Regions from separate parts of the Terrabacter sp. NPDC000476 genome, predicted to be linked through region 1. Evidence: riboswitches for the same ligand, from Rfam matches in the RefSeq annotation. Region 1 holds a riboswitch; the other holds the start of a gene.
What was found. Region 1 has a riboswitch for cobalamin ahead of ABT295_RS14025 (VWA domain-containing protein). Riboswitches for the same ligand answer to the same signal wherever they lie in the genome.

Region 1 (3,397 bases):
CGGGCGCGAGGTGGCGTCGCAGCAGGTCGGCGTCGCGGCCCACCAGCGTCACGACATCGGAATCCTCTGCAGCCCAACGCATCCGGGCTCGGGCGAGTGCCACCGACGACACGCCGGGGTGGATGCGGACGGCCTGCTCGCCGAGCTCGCGCACGAGCGTCGACCCGATGCCCGACACGAGCGGGTCACCGCTCGCGAGCACGACGACGCGGCCCGGGCCGGCCTCCTCGAGCGTGCGGCGCAACCCCGGCACGAGTGGCGACGGCCACGGCACGAGGCGGCGACGGCCACGTCGCGCGGCGAGCATGCCGAGGTGCCGCTCGGCCCCGACCACGACCTCGGCCGCCTCGAGCACCCGGAGGGCCTCGGGGGCCAGGGAGTCGAGCCCGGAAGCGCCCACACCCACCACCTCGATCACAGCGGCGACCCTAGCGCGACCGCGACGGCTGTTCGATTTGCCCGTTTTGCTCCATTCGGCGGCGATGGGCTCCATCATGGGCATCGGCCGTCGTCGGGGGACGACGGTGACGCGCGTCCGGGCTCGAGGGGAGGAAAGCCGACATGAGTGTGACGTTCGACCCGGAGACCGGGCACCTGCGCCTCGACGTCGAGGCCTTCCGCGTGCTCGTCGAGCACGCCGAGCGCACCGCCCAGCAGCCCACGCGCCCGCCCACCGGTGGGGGCTCGACCCCGGGCGACGCGGTCGCGAGGCTCGTGGCCGGCGGGGTCCTCGTCGACGGCCGCCCGCACCCCCGGCTGCGCGAGACCCTCACCGGCGTGACGGCGTCGTGGGGCTCGGTCCAGGTCGTCGTGGGTGACGACGAGGGCGTGCGCCTGCACCACGCCTGGCTGGGCGCGACCGCGGTGGCGGTGCTCACCGACCGCGGCGACAGCACCTTCGACCTGGGCCCGTCGCACGCCACGCAGCTGCCCGGGACGCTGGCCGCGTGGGTCTCGCTCGCGGCGGCACCGGAGCTCGCGTCGGCCACGGTCACGGTGCCCGACGTGCTGCTCGAGGAGCTCGCGTCGCACCGCCCCGACCTGCGCCGCGCCGCGGGCCGGGCGCTCGCCGACGCTTTGGGCCCGTGGCCCGTCGCGCAGGATCGTGTGCGCGCGGGCCGCTGGCGACTGGCGACCGTCGACGTCGCCCTCGCCACCGGCGACCAGACGCTCGCGCAACACGTCGCCTGGCTCGACACCGGAGCCGGCCTGCTGCGGGCCGAGGCGGTCGAGCGCGACGTGCGCCTGACGCCGACCACGTCGGCCGACCTGCAGCGCGACCTCGCGACCGTCGTCGCGGCTGGTGGCTGACCCCACCACTCCTGCAGCACGCCGGGCGACGTGGCAGACTGCCGCTGGCGACGCGGAGAGGAATCCGGTGCGAATCCGGAGCGGTCCCGCCACTGTGAACCGCCGACCACCCGGTCGGGGGAAGCCAGGACATCTCCCGTCGCTGGTCGTGCCCGCCGGGCGCGGCCGGTCCACCGACGCGGGCGAGGCACCCGCAGGAGGCTCGCCATGCGCGACGGTTCGAACGCACCCCCGACCCCGGCTCCGACCGGGTCGAGCGACCACTTCCCCTTCACGGCCGTCGTCGGCGCCGACGACCTGGCCCTCGCCCTCGTCCTGACGGCGGTGTCGCCCGAGGTGGGCGGCGTGCTCGTCCGCGGCGAGAAGGGCACCGCCAAGTCGACGATGGTGCGAGGGCTCGCGGCCGTGCTCCCCCACCAGTCCGTGGTCACGGCGTGCCGCTTCGGCTGCGCGCCGGGCGACACCGCCGCCTGCCCGGACGGCCCCCACGACGCCGATGCGCCGGCGCACACCCGGCCGGCGCGCCTCGTCGAGCTGCCCATCGGCGCGACCGAGGACCGCGTCGTCGGCTCGCTCGACCTCGAAAGGGCCCTTGCGCGGGGCGAAACCGCCTATCAGCCAGGGCTGCTCGCCGCCGCGAACCGGGGCATCCTCTACGTCGACGAGGTCAACCTGCTGCACGACCACCTCGTCGACCTGCTCCTCGACGCCGCGGCCATGGGCCGCAACACGGTCGAGCGCGACGGGGTCTCCGTCGCGCACCCGGCGCGGGTCGTGCTCGTCGGCACGATGAATCCCGAGGAGGGAGAGCTGCGCCCGCAGCTGCTCGACCGCTTCGGGCTCACCGTCGAGGTCGCCGCTCCCCGCGATCCCGGCCCGCGTGCCGAGGTCGTACGCCGCCGGCTCGCCTTCGACGCCGACCCCACCGCGTTCACGGCCACGTTCCACGACGACCAGCAGGCCCTGCGCGCACGCATCGACGACGCCCGGTCCCGCGTCCGGCAGGTGCGCCTCACCGACGCCGTGCTCGCCCGCGTGGCCACGGTCTGCGCGGGCTTCGAGGTCGACGGCCTGCGCGCCGACATCGTCACCGCACGGGCGGCCGTCGCCCACGCGGCGTGGGCCGGGCGCACGCACGTGACGCTCGCCGACGTGCGTGCGGCCGCGCGGCTCGCACTGCCGCACCGCCGGCGGCGCAACCCCTTCGACTCCCCCGGGCTCGACGAGGCCCTCCTCGACGAGCTGCTCGGCGACGACGAACCCGACCCGGACCCCGACCGCAGCCCTGCTCCGGGCACCGACCCCGGCGACGAGGGCCCGGAGCAGGGCCCGGACGACGGCCACGAGCCGGACGCCGCACCCACCGCCGGCGGGGCCGGGAGCAGGGCCGACGACGGGCACGCGCGCGAGCCGCAGCCCGCGGGGCGGCTCGACGACACCTCGAGATCCGCCGAGGCCGACCCGGCGGAACCCACGAGCGCCTCCGGCACCACGGACCCCGCGGACGCGACGGCCACGGCCGGCCCGGCTCCCCGGAACGGGTCCGGCACCGACGACATCGCGGCCCCGCCGGCCCAGCCCTACGCGGCACGTCTGCTGCGCGCCAAGGGAACCGGCCATGGTGAGGCGGGCCGCCGGTCGACGGCCCTGACGACGACCGGCCGTCGGGTGGGCTCGACGAGCGCGCGCACCGGCCCGGTGCACCTGCCCGCCACGATCCGTGCGGCCGCCTCGCGGGGCGTCCACGGCTCCACGGGTGGCACGCCCGAGCGGCTGCGCGTGACCGGCCGCGACCTGCGCCGCTCGGTGCTGCAGGGCCGCGAGGCGAACCTCGTGCTGCTCTGCGTCGACGCCTCGGGGTCGATGGCCGCCCGCAAGCGCCTCGAGGCGGTCACGGCCGCCGTGCTGTCGCTGCTGCTCGACGCGTACCGGCGCCGCGACAAGGTCGGGCTCGTCACCTTCCGCGGCTCGGGCGCGGAGCTGGCGCTGCCGCCGACCGGGTCGGTCGAGGTCGCCGCGCGGCGGCTCCAGGGACTGCCCCACGGCGGGCGCACACCGCTCGCGGAGGGGCTCGCGACGGCATACG
Region 2 (3,397 bases), on a different contig from region 1:
ATGCCGAAGCCGCAGGTCAACCGCGGCGAGCACCCCGCCTGACAGCCGCCGCCTGAGCGCCGCCGCCCGACCGGGCGGCGGCCCAGCTCAGGCCTGGAGGTCGGCGAAGGCGAGCGGGGCCCGCGTCACGGCGTACGTCGCGAAGTAGAGCTTGGCGACCGAGCCGTCCGCGTCGCGCACCACCTCGAGCACCTCGCCGCGCTCGCGGCCCTCGACGGCCCGGAAGCGGTCCGGGCCCTCGGCGGCATATCGCGTCTCGGACAACGGGTCATGCTCGTCGAGGCGTGACCACAGCCCGCCGTCGCGCACGAAGAACGTGAGCGGCGAACCCTCCGACCACCAGAGCCCGAGCAGCTCGGCGAGCGCGGGCTGCTCCGACTCGGGCACCCAGGGCGCCGGGGCCGACGGCTCGGAGTCGAGCACCGCCTCGACGAGGTCGGTCGCGAGCGCGAGGGTCAGGGCGTTCGACGTCGCGTTGGCGAAGACGACCGCCCCGATGCCGTTGCGCCGGCGCACCCGCAGCCCGGTGAGGAAGCCGGGCATGGCACCGCCGTGGCCGACGAACACCCGGTCGCCGCGCCGGCCCATGCCGAAGCCGAGGCCGTAGGCGCCGCCCCACCCGTCGACGTCGGTCATGATGATCGGCCGGCACATCTCGTCGATCGTCTCCGGCCGCACGACGCGGTCGTCGGGGCGCGCGACGTAGGCGGCGTAGCGCGCCATGTCCGCGACCGTCGACCAGAGGCCGCCGAGGGGCGCCGTCGCGTTGAGCGTGAAGAGCGGCTCCTCGCTCGCCGTGCCGGCGTAGGGGTCGACCTGGTAGCCGATCGCGCGATCGGGCGCCGGCACGAGACCGGTGCGCGTCATCCCGAGCGGCTCCAGCACCCTCTCCTGCACGACGTGCTCCCAGTCCTGCCCGGTGACGCGCTCGACGACCTGGCCGAGCAGGCCGTAGGCGAGGTTGGAGTAGTGGAACGCGTGGTGGGCGGGCAGCACCTGCTCCGCCTCCTCGACGCCCGCGAGGAAGGCCTCGCGCTCCGGGGCCTCGAGGCTCTCCCAGATGTTGCCGACGGGCTCGCGCTGGAGGCCGGATGCGTGAGCGAGCATCTGTCGCAGCGGGACCCTTGCGTGCCGGGTGCCCGGCAGGTAGGTCTCCAGCGTGTCGTCGAGCGACAGCCTGTCCTCGTCGCGCAGCGACATCACCGTCAGGGCCGTGAAGGTCTTGGTGACCGAGCCGATCATGAACTGCGTGTCGTCGTCGGCGGGCGCCCCGGCGCCGCCCGCAGCCCCCGGCGCGCCGAGCCGGGCCGACCCGACGTGACCCGACCACACGAGGTGCCCGTCCCGCACGACACCGGCGCTGACGCCCGGCGACCGCCAGGAGCGCTGCGCCTCGGCGACGCGGTGGCGCAGGTCGCGCGCGAGCGCGTCGGAGAGCGGCTGCACCTCAGCGCTCACTCGGCCGCCCGCAGGCTCATCGGGCCGTAGACGACGGCGTCGTCCTCGCGGAGCGTGACGGACTCGACCCCGGCGGCGACGAGGTCGCGCCACGACTCGCCGAGGTAGTTCTCGGCGTCGCTCTGCGTCGGGAACGTCGTCGAGCTCAGGGCCTCCCCCGTCATCGGGTTGCCGTGGGCGTCGAGGTACAGCCAGGACCAGTCAGCACTCATGCCCGCCACCCTACGGGTCGGCCGTTTGACGCGCGGGGTGGCCGCGTGCCACGGTTCGCGTACCGAAGGACGATGGGGCAAGCCGGTGGGAATCCGGCGCTGACCCGCAACCGTGACGTCACCCGCAGCCGAACGAGGCGCGGACGACCAAGTCGGAAAACCCTCGTCCTGCCGGCTCCTTTGTCAGTCTGTCGTGGAATGCGGACCGGAGTCACCCGCCGGGGCCGCGCCAGCGCAGACCCGACACGGTGTCCGACCGCGAGGAGGAAACCGTGTCCCCTGTTCGTCGTGCCCCTCTCCGGGCCCTGCTCGTCGCCCTCGTCGCGGCGTGCCTCACCGCCCTCACGGTCGGGCCCGCGCAGGCCGCCGCCTACCGCTACTGGGGCTTCTACCAGCTCACCGACGGCGCCTGGGCCTTCGCGCAGAAGGGCCCGGACCAGACGGTGCCCAAGGACGGCAGCGTCGAGGGCTGGCGCTTCGCCGTCGCCGACGAGGCCTCCACCCGCTACCCCCGCGCCGTCCTCACCTTCGACGCGCTCTGCGCGAGCACGCCCGCCGAGTCGGGCAAGAAGCGCGTCGGCCTCGTCGTCGACTTCGGCCGGTCGGCCGACGCCGCCGACGCCGCCACTCCCCCGGAGCCCAAGGCCCTCTGCGCGGTCGTCGCGAGCGACGCGACGAGCGCCGCCGTGCTGGCCACCGCCGGCGACGTCCGCGTCGAGAAGGGCCTCGTCTGCGGCATCGCCGGCTACCCGGGCTCCGACTGCGGCGGCGCGGTCAAGGAGGTCACCCCGGAGGCCAAGGCCGCCGACCAGCCGGTGACGATCGCCGGCCCCGGCGCCACCCCGACGGCCGGCGCCACCCCGAGCGGCTCGGCCACGACCGCCGGCGACGTCGCCGCGGCGCCCGCGTCGTCGTCGACGGGTGGCAGCACGACGGCATACGTCGTCGGTGGCCTGCTGCTGCTCGCGCTCGTGGCCTACCTCCTCGTGCGCAGCCGCGCCCGGGCCCGCCGGGACGGCTGAGCGGGGGTCGGCGCCGCGATGGCGCAACGGGCGCGACTGCAGCACCCCGCAGCCTGGTGGCTGTGGGGGCTCGGTCTCGCCACGGCGGCGTCGCGCACGACCAACCCGCTCCTGCTCGTCGGGGTCATCGGCGTCTGCGTCCTCGTCGTCGCCGAGCGCCGCGACCCCGCCGTGGCCAACCCGCTGCCGGCCTTCCTCGCCATCGGCGCTGTCGTCGTCGCGTTCCGCGTCGTCATGACCGCGCTGCTCGGCAACGGCATCGTCGGCGGCACCGTGCTCTTCACGCTGCCGCAGGTGCCCCTGCCGGAGTGGGCGGCCAGCATCCGCCTCGGTGGCCCGGTCACGCTCGACGCGATCCTGTATGCCGTGTACGACGCCCTCCGCCTCGCCGCAGTGCTCGCGTGCCTGGGTGCGGCGAACGCGCTGGCGAGCCCGCGCCGGCTGCTGCGCTACCTGCCCGCCACCCTCTACGACGTCGGCACGGCCGTCGTCGTGGGCCTGACCTTCGCGCCGCAGCTGCTCTCGGACGCGCGTGACGTGCGCGCGGCCCGCACCCTGCGCGGCCGCGACGGCCGCGGGGTGCGCGAGCTGGCCCGGCTCACCGTGCCGGTGCTCGAGACCGCCTTCGAGCGCTCGCTCGGCCTCGCGGCGTCGATGGAGTCGCGGGGCTACGGCCGCTCCGTGCGGTCGAGCTCCACGTCACGC

Region 2: linked by a shared signal. The riboswitch ahead of ABT295_RS03725 (SCO2322 family protein) and the one ahead of ABT295_RS14025 (VWA domain-containing protein) in region 1 are both predicted to bind cobalamin.

What each region holds. Positions count from the first base shown of each region.
Region 1 covers NZ_JBEPDF010000002.1:340,692-344,088, forward strand. Annotated here, with positions in the region: gene cbiE (precorrin-6y C5,15-methyltransferase (decarboxylating) subunit CbiE) at 1-400, opposite strand, end outside; gene ABT295_RS14020 (hypothetical protein) at 562-1,311, shown strand; cobalamin riboswitch at 1,317-1,466, shown strand; gene ABT295_RS14025 (VWA domain-containing protein) at 1,519-3,397, shown strand, end outside.
Region 2 covers NZ_JBEPDF010000001.1:795,833-799,229, forward strand. Annotated here, with positions in the region: gene ABT295_RS03710 (DUF3043 domain-containing protein) at 1-42, shown strand, start outside; gene ABT295_RS03715 (serine hydrolase domain-containing protein) at 88-1,458, opposite strand; gene ABT295_RS03720 (hypothetical protein) at 1,455-1,670, opposite strand; cobalamin riboswitch at 1,695-1,853, shown strand; gene ABT295_RS03725 (SCO2322 family protein) at 1,943-2,692, shown strand; gene ABT295_RS03730 (energy-coupling factor transporter transmembrane component T) at 2,711-3,397, shown strand, end outside.